Regions from separate parts of the Paenibacillus sp. FSL R10-2788 genome, predicted to be linked through region 1. Evidence: riboswitches for the same ligand, from Rfam matches in the RefSeq annotation. Region 1 holds a riboswitch; the other holds the start of a gene.

Region 1 (7,329 bases):
GAACATCGATAATTAATAATGCTGTTGATTGTTCCAAATGAATAACCTCCAAGAGCTTTTTTCAAAATCATACCAGAAACTGGGACAGACTATCTACCTACTAGAAGTTACAAATGTTAAAAATAAAAACCGAGCATCTGTAAGCAGATACCCGGACGATTTCATCAATCTTTTATTTGCCACGCTTATTATGCCAGATCAATGCATGCAGCTGTGGAAGTACACGAACCTTGTTCATATCCGAATCCACGATTACTTTATTAAACAACCACTCCAGCCTTCCCAGAAGTCGAGCAGAAATGTTGCCCTCTTCCGTGACATCATCATTACCAGGCTGCAGAAAGAGCTGCACATTCGGATATCGCTGGTGAACGTTTTTCGCATAATCAAAATCATTATCATCAAACACTACGACCTTCAAGCTATGCGTAGAACGACCCAGTTTCTCCATCTTACTCATGATGTTATCTAACATTTCCCAATTCGTTGTCATTCCTGAGCTTGGGGGTTTAGGGCTGATTGTCAGCACATCCACGTCATTGAACCAATCCTGCCATTTACTCCCCTGAGTTTCTATCGCTGCTTTTATTCCACGCTCATGAAGCAGACTGATGAAGGTACCCATTCCTTCACCAATCAAGGCAGGATTACCGCCTGAAATCGTAACACAGTCGAAATTATCTCCAGCTAACGCCAATAATTCATTTATGATTTCTTCTGCTTCCATCATGCGAACCTTATTCTTAGCCGTACCATCCCAAGTAAAAGCGGAGTCACACCAGCCGCAGCGATAATCGCAGCCATAGGTGCGGACAAACATCGTCTTCACTCCAATTACCGCACCTTCGCCTTGAATAGTTGGACCGAACATTTCAATTACAGGAATCTTACTCACAGTCACAGCCTCCATACAAACGGTAGGATGGCCCTTCATCCGGAACGTCTTCAGCCAGCACCTCTGCCCAAGAGGTTGGAGTCTCCCATAGCTTTACCGAGTATAAAGGCAACCCTGCTTGCTTAAGCTTGTAGGCAATATATGAAGACATATTCTCCACTGTGGTGCGGAAAGACAATAAGGCTACTTTGGAGCCCGTATTCGTTAACGTCTCTAACACAGGTTCATTTCCCATAGCAAGAAAAGCGTGATCTAAACGATCTACAAGGCTTTGTTGTACTGTCATTTTGATATCGCTAAAATCAATGACGAAGCCTTCATCCGAGTGGCCTTCCGCGGCCATAGGTTTGCCCTTAAGCACTACTTCGAGCTTATAAGTATGTCCGTGCAGATTGCTGCATTTCCCTTTGTGTCCCACTAACTGGTGTGCCGCATCGAACGTAAATATTTTGCAGACTGAAACCTCGTTAAGCATTAAGAACCGGCCTCCATTCTCTCCGCCTCATATTGCTCAAGACCACGCTGACGCAATAGACAGGCTGGACAAGTACCGCAGCCACTGCCAATAATACCGTTGTAACAGGTCAGTGTGTGTTCGCGAACATAATCAAAATACCCCAGTTGATCGGCCATTTTCCACGTTTCTTTTTTATCCAGCCACATTAGGGGAGTGTGGATCGCAAACTCATAGTCCATAGATAAGTTCAGCGTAACATTCAATGATTTCACAAAAACATCACGGCAGTCCGGATAACCGCTAAAGTCCGTTTGGCAAACCCCAGTGACGATATGGGAGTACCCCAGTTGTTTAGCTAATATTGCGGCAAAAGATAAAAACAACAAATTCCGTCCATCGACGAAAGTACTTGGAAGCTCATCCCCTTCCCCAGCCACGATATCTATATCCTGACGGGTAAGTGCATTGGGTGCCAGCTGATTAAGCAGCCCCAGATCAAGAATATGCTGTTTCACATTAAACTTAGCTGCTATCTCTGTTGCAACTTCGATTTCAGCCGCATGACGTTGATTATAGTTGAAGGTAACTACCTGCACTTCCTCATACTGCTGCAATGCCCAAACCAGGCAAGTGGTGCTATCTTGTCCGCCGCTGAATACGACGAGTGCTTTTTTGTTCATATGAATCTCTCCTTATCACAAGTTGGAATTTAGCGGTTGTCCACTTTTTCTGGATAGAGGTCGTGATTGATTAAGCGGTGTTCCGCCATCGCCTCATACTTCGTACCCGGTCTTCCATAGTTGCAATAAGGATCAATTGAAATGCCTCCGCGCGGAGTGAACTTGCCCCATACCTCAATGTAACGCGGATCCATCAGTGAGATCAGATCATTCATAATAATGTTGACACAGTCCTCATGAAAGTCACCATGGTTGCGGAAGCTAAACAGATACAGCTTTAATGATTTGGATTCCACCATTTTTTGTTCAGGAATATACGAAATATACAGCGTGGCAAAATCCGGCTGACCCGTTACAGGACACAAGCTAGTGAACTCAGGGCAGTTGAATTTAACAAAATAATCACGTCCGGGATGTTTGTTATCAAACACCTCCAGAATGTCTGGATCATAACCAAACTTGTACTGTGTTCCCTGATTACCAAGCAAAGTAACTTCTTGCATTTCCTCTTTCAATCTTCCTTCTGACACGACAAAAAACCCCTCTCTTTTCCTTCGGCCTTGGCCGGTAATGGAAAGAAGAACGAGATTTCGAAAACTTGGCTCCACTAAGAAGAAACGGAAGCAACGTCCGGATAAAGGACAGCAACCGCTTGTACTGTTTAATATATTCTTAGTTTTTTATAGAGGGAGTTCGCGAACCTCTCCTGCACAACTTTAGTGCAGACTTCTTCTTAAAGCATATTGCGTCTTGAACTATACCATGGGTAGCCCGCTCCTGACAAGTTCTACTCTTTACTGTTACCTTATACAGATCAGCAAATCACTCCAGATTAACGTGGATAGACCTGCGTATGTAGAGATTAGGAAGCTCAAAACCAATGCCAATTTGATTGTGGATTTCTTTTTAATGACATGAATTATTCATATGGTTAATTAAGATGCGGCAAAAAAAAGGATTCAAATCCTAAGAAAAGGGTAACTTATTCATAATAATCTTCGAGCTAAGGGTGGGAGCATTTTATGGAACAAAGTATACAGCAGCTTATGGATTGGCTTAACAATCATTTGAATGAAACAATCGCTATTGAAAAGAAAGAACTTCGTGATTTGGATAAAGTTCATTTCAATTTAGAGTCCGTAGATTTCCGGAGTGCAGACGATGTTATTGATGAATATCTTGGAAGTGCACTGATATTAAGAGGTTTCGGCAGCACACTTAACGCCGATGGTGAACTGGTATCCCTGCCACAATCCACTTATGATTTAGCTGTTGAAGGTCTTCAAATCGTAGACTTAGCCGACCGCAAGGCAGAAATAACTACGGACAGAGCTAATTACACCCTTTCAGTAGATTAAACGAACATGATTATGATAAGCAAAAAGAGCCCACAGCGATTGCGGGCTCTTTTTGCTTATCATTTATTCTTCTCCAATGATCTCCACTTCAGTTTCCAGCTCTACACCGAATTTATCCTTCACAGCCGCTCTTACATGGTGGATTAGCCCGATGTAATCACTGGCTGTTGCATTATCTGCATTCACAATAAATCCCGCATGCTTCTTGGATACCTCAGCACCGCCGATTCTTGTACCCTGTAAGCCGCTCTCTTGAATTAACTGACCTGCAAAACGGCCTGGAGGCCGCTTAAATACACTCCCACAGGATGGATACTCAAGCGGTTGCTTCGATTCACGTAAATAAGTTAGTTCATCCATTTTTGCCTTGATCGTTAAAACATCACCGGAAGTCATAGCAAATTTGGCCTCAAGTACAATGTACTCACCGCTTGCGAACACGCTTTTTCTGTAACCCCATTGCAGCTCATCACCTTGCAGAGTTACCAATTGCCCGTTCTTATTTATAGCTAGTGCACTATGCAGGACATCTTTGATCTCACCGCCATAAGCACCTGCGTTCATATAGAGCGCTCCACCAACTGTTCCTGGAATGCCACAGGCGAACTCAAGACCCGTAAGCTCCTTATCAAGTGCATATCTGGAAACATCAATTATTTTGGCACCACATTGCGCATATAAGAGATTGTCGCGAATCCCCATTTCGGTCAGTCCTGCCGTTTGCAGAACGATCCCACGTACACCTCCATCACGGATAATCACATTGGAGCCATTCCCAAGTACCGTAAGGGTTATCCCATTTTGTTCTGCATATGTAACGATCTTTTGAATTTCATCATAAGTAGCTGGTGCAGCCAAAATATCAGCTTTGCCGCCCATTTTAGTGTACACGTGATCTTTTAAATTCTCATGACTTTTCACTTTTCCTGCAGTCATTAGCTGCTCTAGGTCATCTTGAATTTTGTCAATATTCATGTTTTCATGCTCCTTTAACCATGTATAAATGATGGTCCTTGATCTATTTTAAAGAGTTATTATGAAATTGTAGGCAACCACAACTGTAACAACGAACAGGCTCCCTTGTCAATGACGGGAGCCTGTTCGTTGTATGATTTTAGATGATAATTACACAGCTTTATAGGCAGCAAGCTCGTAAGGAAGACACAGTGGCACACCCGTACGTGGATCCGGAACGATATCCGCTTCAATTCCAAACACTTCCCGCAATACATCTGGTGTCATAACCTCAGTAGGTGAGCCTTCGCTAACCACAGTACCGGACTTAATCGCTACCATATGCTGCGCATAACGAGTAGCATGATTCAAATCATGCACGACCATGATGATGGTACGACCTTCTTCCTCATTCAGCTTTTGCAATAGCTGAAGAACTTCGAGCTGATGCGCCATATCTAGGAAGGTTGTAGGCTCGTCAAGGAATAAAATATCTGTTTCTTGAGCTAACGCCATAGCGATCCATGCGCGTTGACGTTGTCCACCTGAGAGACGGTCAATAGGGCGATCATGAAAAGATTCCATGCCCGTAACAGAGATGGCGTTGGAGATGATGTTGCGATCCTCAGCGGTCATCGTGCCAAATCCCTTTTGATGAGGGAAACGACCGTAGCTGACCAGCTCAGATACCGTCAGACCGTCAGGAGCCGTTGGGTTCTGCGGTAGAATCGCTAGCTGCCTAGCAACCTCTTTAGTTGAAAAGTTATGGATCGATTTGCCGTCCAGCATTACGGTGCCACTCTTCGGCTTCATAATCCGGGCCATCGTTTTGAGGATTGTAGATTTACCGGAGCCGTTAGCGCCCACTAGTGCGGTGATTTTTCCCGTAGGGATAGACAAGTTCAATCCTTTAACTATAGTAGCCTCTGCATACCCAATACTTAATTCTTCTGTATTCAAACGTTCTGACATGATCTACAACTCCCTTAAAAGTTTTATGGAGCTATGCTCCTAAGTATGAACTAATTTACGCTTTAGACTTGGCGAGTAAATATAAAAAGTAAGGTGCGCCAATAATCGCAACCACAATGCCAGTCGGAACTTCCGCAGGTTGCAACACCCATCTGCCGATGGTATCAGCGGTAATCATAAGAAGCGCCCCTGTCAAAGCACTAGCAGGTAATAACACCTGATGACGGGGTCCCACGAGCCTGCGAGCCAGGTGTGGTGCTATCAGGCCGACGAAGCCAATACCTCCGCTTACTGCGACGCAGGAGCCGGCAAGCGCTACGGCTGTTACCAGAAGGAGAATACGTTCCTTCTCCACACGCATTCCTAGACCTAATGAAGTATGGTCCCCTAGATTCAATACATTTAGAACCCGGGCTTTATAGAAGGCGAACGGTAACAGAATCGCGATCCAAGGCAGCAAAGCAAGGACGAATCTCCAATCCCCACCCCATATTTTCCCGGCGATCCAAGTAGCTACAAATTGATAATTATTAGGATCAAGCCTAAGTGCCAATACAAGCTGGCAAGCATTGATTCCTGCAGCGACCGCAATCCCGATAAGGATCAGCCTTGTAGGAGACAGACCATCTGCCTTCCGGTAGGCAAGAATATAGATTAAAGCTGCAGTCAGGCCAGCCCCACCAAGCGCTAGGAGAGGCAAGACAAATACCGGAGCTGCAGTTGTAGCCGGAAAGAACGAGATGAAAATGATTACAGCAAAACCTGCACCAGCACTTATCCCCAGCGTAGCCGGTTCAGCAAGTGCATTACGTGCGAGACTTTGTAGAATACAGCCTGATACTGCAAAGCCCGCTCCAACTAACAATGAAATTACGATGCGGGGTAATCTGAAATCAAATAAAATAAGCTTTTGCTGATGTGTTCCATCACCCAGCAGTGTATGTAATACCTCCAGTGGGGATAGACGCATAAACCCTGTATTCATACTGACTATAAACACCACGACGATCAGTATAGCAAGGAGCGATAACACCGTTAGGGCGCGTGTACGGCGTTCTTTTTCATCTGGAGTAAGGGTTATTTTGGGCATTACAGCTCCCCCTTCCGCTTACTCGCTAAATAAATAAAGAAAGGTACGCCGATGATGGCAATTAAGGCTCCTAGCGGTGTCTCATACGGTGCATTTATCATTCTTGCGGCAATATCTGCAAAGATAATCAATAAGCTCCCCAGAACAGCCGAGCAAGGTATAATCCAGCGGTAGTCCACTCCAACGAAATAACGTGTAACATGTGGAATAATTAGTCCTATAAAAGCAATCGGGCCAACCGTTGAAACCGCACTTCCAGCTAAGATAACCACAACAATCATACATGCCAACTGAACTAACCTTGTCCGCTGCCCCAGACCAACCGCAACTTCTCTTCCTAAGCTGAGCAATGTAACGGATCGTGATAACATCATCGCTGCAATTAAGGCCACGGCCACCCAAGGGAATATAATCTTGATCTGAGTCCAGCTAGCTCCCCCCATCCCACCGGCTAACCAGAAGGCTATATCCTGAGATAAGTTGAAAAGAATAGCTACTCCCTGACTAATAGCAACCAATAAAGCACTAACTGCCGAACCTGCTAGTGTCAATCGCAAGGGGGTCAGGCCATTAAAAGAAAGCGAACCGATTCCGAATACGATAAAAGAGGCCACAGCGGCACCGATAAAGCAATACAACATTAGTGAAGTGAATGAGAGTGAGGGTGCAAAAGCAAATACTATTGCCAGCGCTACTCCTGCTCCTGCATTCAAGCCTAACAGCCCTGAATCCGCAAGCGGGTTTCTTGTCATCCCCTGCATGATAGCCCCTGCTACTGCGAAGCAAGCACCGACTAAGGCGCCAGCAATAGCACGTGGAAATCGCAGTTCTCTAATCACCTGATGTTTTTGTAAATCTGGATTGAAATGAAATATAGCTTCCCATACTGTAGCTAACTTGATATCTGCCGCACCCACTGAGAC
Region 2 (7,329 bases), 2.3 Mb from region 1:
AAAAAAGTCAGTGGATCGCCGTCAAACTCAAGTCGTCCTTGGTGCAGGAGCAATACGCGTTCTGCTGCAAGCACTTCCTCCATATGGTGGGTGATATGAATAAGGGTCAGGCCTTGACGATGCAGCTCTTGCATGATGGAAAGAACCTGCTGTCTTCCCTGAGGATCAAGCATTGAGGTAGCCTCATCAAAAATAATGACTTGCGGGCGCATCGCCAATATAGCTGCGATAGCGACACGTTGCTTTTGACCTCCAGATAGCTGATGTGGCATAGCCTCCAGATAATCCTCCATTTGAACGGCCTGCAAGGCATGATCCAATCGGCTGCGCATTTCTTCCCTCGGCACACGGATATTCTCCAAACCAAAAAGCACCTCATCCATAACGGTTGTGGTGATAAACTGATCCTCTGGATTCTGAAAAACAAAACCGATTTGCTGATGGATCTCCGCAAGATCCGTTGGTTTTGCCGTGTCCAAGCTCTTAAATTGTACAGCCCCTTTTCGTGGCAGCAGCAGTCCGTCCATGAGCTTTGCAATAGTGGATTTGCCAGAACCATTCGCGCCAACTATCGCCACAAACTCCCCTGCTTCTATCGTAAAGCTAATATCCTCCAGGAGAGGTTGTCCCTTTTTATAATAAAAACAAACTTGATCGAAGGTAAGCATTTATTCACTCCCCTTTTGAAGGTGCCAAGCAGCAAAAAATGCCTCAATGCTGTTCTCGGAAAATGCAGGTGCAGGCTTCTCCCATTTTGTCACTTTTGATCCATTCACAGCAAAGATTTCACCGGTTAAATCCGCGTCGGACTCCCTCAATAATGCAGTCACGAAGGAAGCGATAGCCTCCGGGTCACCTATTCTCCAAAAGTCAGGCAAAGGTTCATTCCGACTGGCATGTTTTTCCCTCAGATGGTCAATTATAGGTCTGGTCATATCCGTTAACGCCGCTGGAGAAATCGCATTGACCCTAATCTGGTCACGTTTCAGCTCTGCTGCGAGCGTCCACATCATGCCGAGTATTCCAGCCTTGGCTGCACTATAATTCACCTGACCCACGGAACCTGCTAGTCCAGCAGCAGAGGTCATCAACAGGATATCCCCACCTGTTTCACGCATATGCGGTAATACTCGTTGAATGCAATAATAAGTACCATTTAAATGCACATCCAGAACAGTCTTCCACTGTTCATCCGTCATACGTTGACATTTCTGATCCTGCACAATTCCCGCGTTAGCTATCAATACCTCGATACGACCGTATCGGGCAATGACCTCACCTACCATAGCAGTGACTGCGACTGGATCGGCTACATTAGCAGCGTACCCTAGTGCCTCTCCGCCTGCCTGGCGGATCTCGCGCACAACCTCATCAATTAAGACTTGTTTCGTACCATTTACAACCACTATATAACCTGACTTGCCAAGCTGCATGGCAATACTACGTCCGATCCCTCTTGTTGCACCAGTAATTAAGGCTACTCTATTCATCACTACACCTCTTTCACTGCAAAAGCTCCCGCAGCAATAACATCGCCAGCTTCTGTTGTAAGGATCACTTTCACAAAGCAGTCGTCAGCTGCAAAATCAAAAATCACGACACTATCGACCTCTATAGGCTTATGAAATTTCATATCATATTGAGTGATCCACTGTGTAGGGTGCTCAGCAATATACAAGGATTGAGCTAATCCCATAAGATACATCCCATGTGCGATGGGTCGCTCCAAACCAGCCTTAGCTGCGGCCTCTGCATCTAGATGTATAGGCGCCAAATCTTGGGAAGCAGCTGCATATTGCCGGATAGCCTCAGCAGTTATGCACTTTTTTATCATGATCATCACCTACCCGAATTAACACTGTTTCTGCGGTGACTATAAGCTCACCCTCACACCTACAAACCAGCGTATGTGTGTAAAAAGTCAGTTTACCCTGTCTTCCTTCTTTTTGCACCTCGCCCGTTAACGCTAATTCACAATCCAAAATCATCCCCGCCGTAATCGGCGCCCGATATGAAAATTTCTGAGTGCCGTGAAGCAAGGGTTCACCGATGATTAACCAAGGAATATCGAAGTCTTGCCAGAAAATAATAGGCATCGTCGTAGGAGCGATCAGCTTTCCATTTATCGTCTGCAAGGGTGCTTCAATACTCTGTGCGTAGTCCGAAATCCATTCAGCAGTCATATGGATCTGATGTCGGACACTGTTCATTCTATAACCTCCACGAGTGTTGCCAGACCTATCCCACCGCCGATTCCCAGAGTAGCAAGCCCTCGTTGGTAAGGGGCATTTTGCATTTCAGCACATAAGCGAGTCATTAAAATAGCCCCGGAAGCTCCGTATGGATGGCCTATTGCTAATGCCCCCCCGCCAAGATTGACCTTTTCCTGTGGAATTTGAAGCTCGTTCAGTGATGCCAATACTTGTGAAGCAAAAGCTTCGTTAAACTCTACAATATCTAAATCGGCAATGGTAAGCTTTTGGCGTTTTAACACCTTTTGCACAGCTGGTACAGGCCCCATCCCTAAATAGTTCGGATCTACACCCGCAGCTTGCGCATCCACGACCCGCAAAATAGGGGTAAGCTTAAGCTGCTGGCATTTCTCACGAGACATCATCAATAGAAGCGCTGCGCCATCATTAATAGGACAGGCATTTCCAGCAGTGACGGTACCCTTTTCTTCAAAAATTGGCGGCAGCTTTTGCAGCTTGTCCAGACTCGTATTTGCCCGAGGACATTCGTCGGTGTTCACCCACTGCCCCTCTACCTGAAGAGGTACTATCTCCTGCTGAAACCGGTCACTTTGCTGAGCATGAACCGCCTTTTGATGGCTTTTTAAGGCATATTGATCCTGCTCTTCTCGAGAAATCCCGTATTTCCTAGCTACATTCTCTGCAGCAATTCCCATATCCGGATCACCGTAAGAGCTAGGCGTAAAATGTGCACGGGTATACAGCTGTGGAACCCCCATTAACGTCTGTGGTTTAGCCATTTTCCATGGAGCACGGCTCGTACTTTCGACACCACCCGCTAAATAAATCTCACCAGCGCCGCTTTGAATCAGTCTTGCTGCTATATTAATTGCCTCTAGCCCAGATCCGCACTGACGATCCACGGTGACTCCCGGAACCGAAACAGGCAGCCCCGCTTCAAGCGCAGCTACCCGGGCAATATTACCTCCTGGGCCCACAACATTCCCAATAATGACATCATCGATCAGTTTTTTAGGCAAGTTCGTTTCGGCTACAATATGCTGAATAAGCGGCGCCAGTAATGCTTCCGGCTCAAGTGTACTTAATAAGCCACCCATTCTGCCAATCGGTGTACGTTTTGCCATGACAATTACTGCTTCTATCATACCATCGCTCTTTTCACATAGTCTTTCATCGCTTGCCGGGCAATTTTGCCACTGCTTGTATAGATAAATTCATCCAGGGTTAGCAGCTGCTTCGGCGCTTTGTAGCTTGCTAAATACTGGCGGCAATAATTCTTAATTTCGTCGACAGATAAGTGCTGCTCTCCGCTCCACTTCACGAGGGCTATCAGCTGTTCTCCCCAGTAATCGTCAGGCACGCCAAGCACCATCACTTCATCTATTTCCGGAAGAAACTCTAGCACCCTCTCTATTTCTTCTGGATAAACGTTCAGGCCTCCGGATATGATTTTATTCTTCAAACGTCCCGCCATATATAAATAACCAGCTTCGTCCTGATAAACATAGTCTTCTAAAATAAGCCATCCCTCTCTAAAAGCTGCTGCTGTCTCATTCGGCAATTGATGGTAGCCTAAAAATATCATATCACTACGCACATATAGCTGCCCAATCTCCCCAGGAGGGACTTCCCGGAACTGGTCATCACGAATGGAAATTTGCACCCCGGGATAAGGTTTGCCTACAGAGGTCGGATTATGCTCGGTCAGAACATTCAAATAACTAATATAACTCGCTTCTGAAGAACCGTAGGATTCATAAAGGCGCGCTCCACCAAACACTTCCATGCCCCTTTTCTTGGACAACTCCGACCACTTTGCACCTGAGCTAATAATCGCATCAATCTGTATCTGCCCAGGTACAGCCTGCAACATCATGGATTCGATCATTGTTGGTACGACGAACAGCACCACGCCCGGAATTTGCCGGCACAGCTCTAACACCTGCGTGGCACTAAATTTTTGTGTGATATGAAAGGTTGCTCCACAATATAGACTCTGCATTACGGCGAATAAGGATAGGGAATGCACAAATGGACCTGGTGCCAAAACATCCTTCATAGCTTCCAATTCAAAAGCTATATTCGAGACCTCAAAGCTTTTTAACCATGATAAATGGGTACGCATATAACCTTTAGGCAATCCGGTTGTGCCTGAAGTAAAGCCAATAAATAATAATTCATTCGTCTCATCCAACTCAGCCTCCGGCTTCAAGGCAGCCAGCCACTGATCATAGGAACCTGTTCGTTCATTTGAGAAGGTCAATGTTTGGATTACTTGATCCTTGAAAACCAGATTCTTTGCGGCTTCCGGCTCGGCAAAAATCATTGTCGGCTGGCACTGCTCTATAATAACCTGCAGTTCATTAGCACTCCATTTGGGATCTAAGGGAATGGGAACACAGCCCGCATAAATCGCCCCCAAGAAAACCTCAACAAATTCAATACGATTCGTAGACAAAATCGCGATTTTGTCATGCCTCAGACCCTTTTGCTGTAAGCCATTCGCGATTCTCCGCATCGTTTCTACTAATGTTGTATAGGTATGACTTGCTTGGTCATGGGTTAAGGCAATGCTGTCGGGCTGCTGTGCTGCATGACGCAGTATAGGAACTACTAGATTCATCCTTGATCACACCTGTTCGTAATTTCTGTGACTACCAATTATATACATTTTCTTCAATCGGACTGCCCCGCAAGTCCAGCCCAGACTAAAGTATATGTGTTAAGCGCCATCGCAGGCGCTCCTGTTAGACTAACCCGCTAGAATTGCTATGATAGCTTATTTTAGCTTTATATTATTTTTATGTACACATTTTCATGTAACTATTAAGTCCATCTTACAACTAAAAAAATAGCCAGCACGCATCGATTATGATCGGTACGCGCTGGCTGTATTGTTGTTTAGTCCTTCTTTTGAACGATCGATGGTGTACCCTCTTCAGCAAAAGTAAAGGTTCGGGCGATATATAAGATAGGTGTGCTTACTGCGGTTAGTAAGAACTTCGCTAGATAAGTTGTAAGCAAAATTTCAAGCCATACATTCCAGTCATACAAGCCCGCAAACGCAATGGTGCAAAAGATAAGTGTATCCACAAAGGAGCTAATCATCGTACTGCCGTTGGAACGAATCCACAGCTGACTTGAGGTGCTGTAATATTTACGAATCCAAGAGTACAACCGAACATCTAGGAACTGACTAATGAAGTAAGCAGTAAGACTACCCACAGCTAGTCGAGGCATCAGCCCAAAAATCGTCTCCAAAGAAGACTGAGCGATATCGGTCTCCTGTGGCTTAAATACTAGTACCATCTGCATAATGACTGTAGTCATAAGCAAGGTGAAGAAACCAAACCAGACCGCTTTACGTGCTTCCGCTCTTCCGTACTTCTCATTAAGCAAATCGCTGGTCATATACAAAGTGACATACATCGTATTTCCGAGTGTCATCACAATATCAAATGGCATAGCAATCGTCTTAGCTACCTGAATGTTAGCAATTACAGTAGCAATACCTACCCAGGCATACATTCCACTTTTCCCGAACAGGCGGTAACAGAGTAGAAAAAAGGCAAAATTGACAATAACAAATAAAACTCCCCACAACAAATTAAACATATTACTGAAACTCCTCCTAGTTTTGTTTACGCGGGATGGTTACGAACCGCGGCTTACATTATTAAATTTTTGGAACAAAACATTAATACTCTATCACAATAGCGCTTAACAATCCATAAAAATAATATTTTTATATGAAATTGGTAGTTCTAGTTCTTTTTTTTCGACAATTATCTAAAATAGTCAGCAATAATTCATTTTTTTCAGAAAAAAATGCTCTATAGGACAAAACTTTCACTATTCATCCAGAGGTTAATTCTATAGAATAGTATCAAACACCTTATTCCCGATCCATTTAGTAGAAATATGACATAACTATGGAATATATCTCGGGTCGCCAATTTCCAGCAGTTGGCATGGAGTATCTAGTGAAGACCAAAAAAAGAAATGACCTCACCGTCCATAAAAAAAGGAGAGAACGATATGTTTCGTATCAAGCATTCGATCAGTCGCAAATTCACGCGTTTATTATTTGTTGTTCTGTTGCTCACGTCTCTTTTGTTAAGCACCAGCTTCTACTTTATCTCCATCAATATCTTCAACAGCTATGTTATGCCACAGATTAACAAAATCCTTACTGCCGCTGCTCAGGACGTATATAAGAATCTCAACGTAATGCACGCCCAGCAAACCCTAAATAAGAACGATCAGTCTGCCACCAATCTCGAGTTCTATTTTCAGGAAAAGAGGAAACAACATGGAGTGGAAACCATTTTTCTGGTCAATCTGAAAGGGAAAGAAGCTGAGATTCTATCCGCAGATCACGATGCAAAATTGCAACGGGCAGAAAGTGTCACCGTATCCTCTGCAATGCAACAAGCCTCTAAAGGAAAAACTGGACTAAGCGATACATATAGCGACGCACATGGTATACATAAAACAGCTTATATCGGTATTCCCGGAAGTACGATGGTTATCGGTGTAAGCAGTGACGTAAGCTTCATTCAAGAAAAAACAGACAGTATTCTATGGACAAGTGCCGGAATCACACTTCTGACGTTGATCATCGGTCTAACTGGTGCATGGTTTATGAGTGTGCGTATAACACGTCCAATCTCAAAACTGGCAGCTTATAGTGCCCGGCTCGCAGAGGGAGATTTCACCGAAGAATTATCAGTTAAAGGAAATGACGAAGTTGCACAGTTGTCCGTAAGCTTCCAAGCGATGACCCAACGCCTGAAAGAAATGATCGGACATGTACTGGTAACCTCAAATACTGTCGTTGCAGATTCCAACTCTTTAAAAGAACGTGTTGAGATTCTCAATGATATGGCGGATCACTCCAGCTCATCGGTAGTAGAAATCGGCAAAGGTAGTACGACTATCGCTAGCAGTGCATCAGATAACTCGAGAGCAATGGAAGAAATCAATTTAGGCATTCAAAGTATTGCCTCAGCAGCGAATGAAGTCACGGAGCAAATCAGTGAGGCTTCCGCTGAAGCAAGTGGCGGTAATGAAATTGCCCAAAGTGCCGTGCTGCAAATGCGCCAGGTTGAACGTG

The links. Region 1 has a riboswitch for preQ1 ahead of queF (preQ(1) synthase). Riboswitches for the same ligand answer to the same signal wherever they lie in the genome.
Region 2: linked by a shared signal. The riboswitch ahead of NSQ50_RS05985 (queuosine precursor transporter) and the one ahead of queF (preQ(1) synthase) in region 1 are both predicted to bind preQ1.

Annotation. Positions count from the first base shown of each region.
Region 1 covers NZ_JBBOQA010000001.1:3,703,283-3,710,611, forward strand. Annotated here, with positions in the region: gene NSQ50_RS16345 (cysteine hydrolase family protein) at 1-37, opposite strand, end outside; gene queE (7-carboxy-7-deazaguanine synthase QueE) at 173-895, opposite strand; gene NSQ50_RS16355 (6-pyruvoyl trahydropterin synthase family protein) at 888-1,370, opposite strand; gene queC (7-cyano-7-deazaguanine synthase QueC) at 1,370-2,032, opposite strand; gene queF (preQ(1) synthase) at 2,062-2,535, opposite strand; PreQ1 riboswitch class I at 2,699-2,742, opposite strand; gene NSQ50_RS16370 (hypothetical protein) at 3,055-3,390, shown strand; gene murB (UDP-N-acetylmuramate dehydrogenase) at 3,454-4,365, opposite strand; gene NSQ50_RS16380 (ABC transporter ATP-binding protein) at 4,516-5,316, opposite strand; gene NSQ50_RS16385 (FecCD family ABC transporter permease) at 5,372-6,406, opposite strand; gene NSQ50_RS16390 (FecCD family ABC transporter permease) at 6,406-7,329, opposite strand, start outside.
Region 2 covers NZ_JBBOQA010000001.1:1,360,660-1,367,988, reverse strand. Annotated here, with positions in the region: gene NSQ50_RS06015 (energy-coupling factor transporter ATPase) at 1-668, opposite strand, end outside; gene NSQ50_RS06010 (SDR family NAD(P)-dependent oxidoreductase) at 669-1,490, opposite strand; gene NSQ50_RS06005 (MaoC family dehydratase) at 1,493-1,834, opposite strand; gene NSQ50_RS06000 (FAS1-like dehydratase domain-containing protein) at 1,809-2,210, opposite strand; gene NSQ50_RS05995 (thiolase family protein) at 2,207-3,358, opposite strand; gene NSQ50_RS05990 (AMP-binding protein) at 3,355-4,836, opposite strand; gene NSQ50_RS05985 (queuosine precursor transporter) at 5,115-5,828, opposite strand; PreQ1 riboswitch class I at 5,839-5,884, opposite strand; gene NSQ50_RS05980 (methyl-accepting chemotaxis protein) at 6,252-7,329, shown strand, end outside.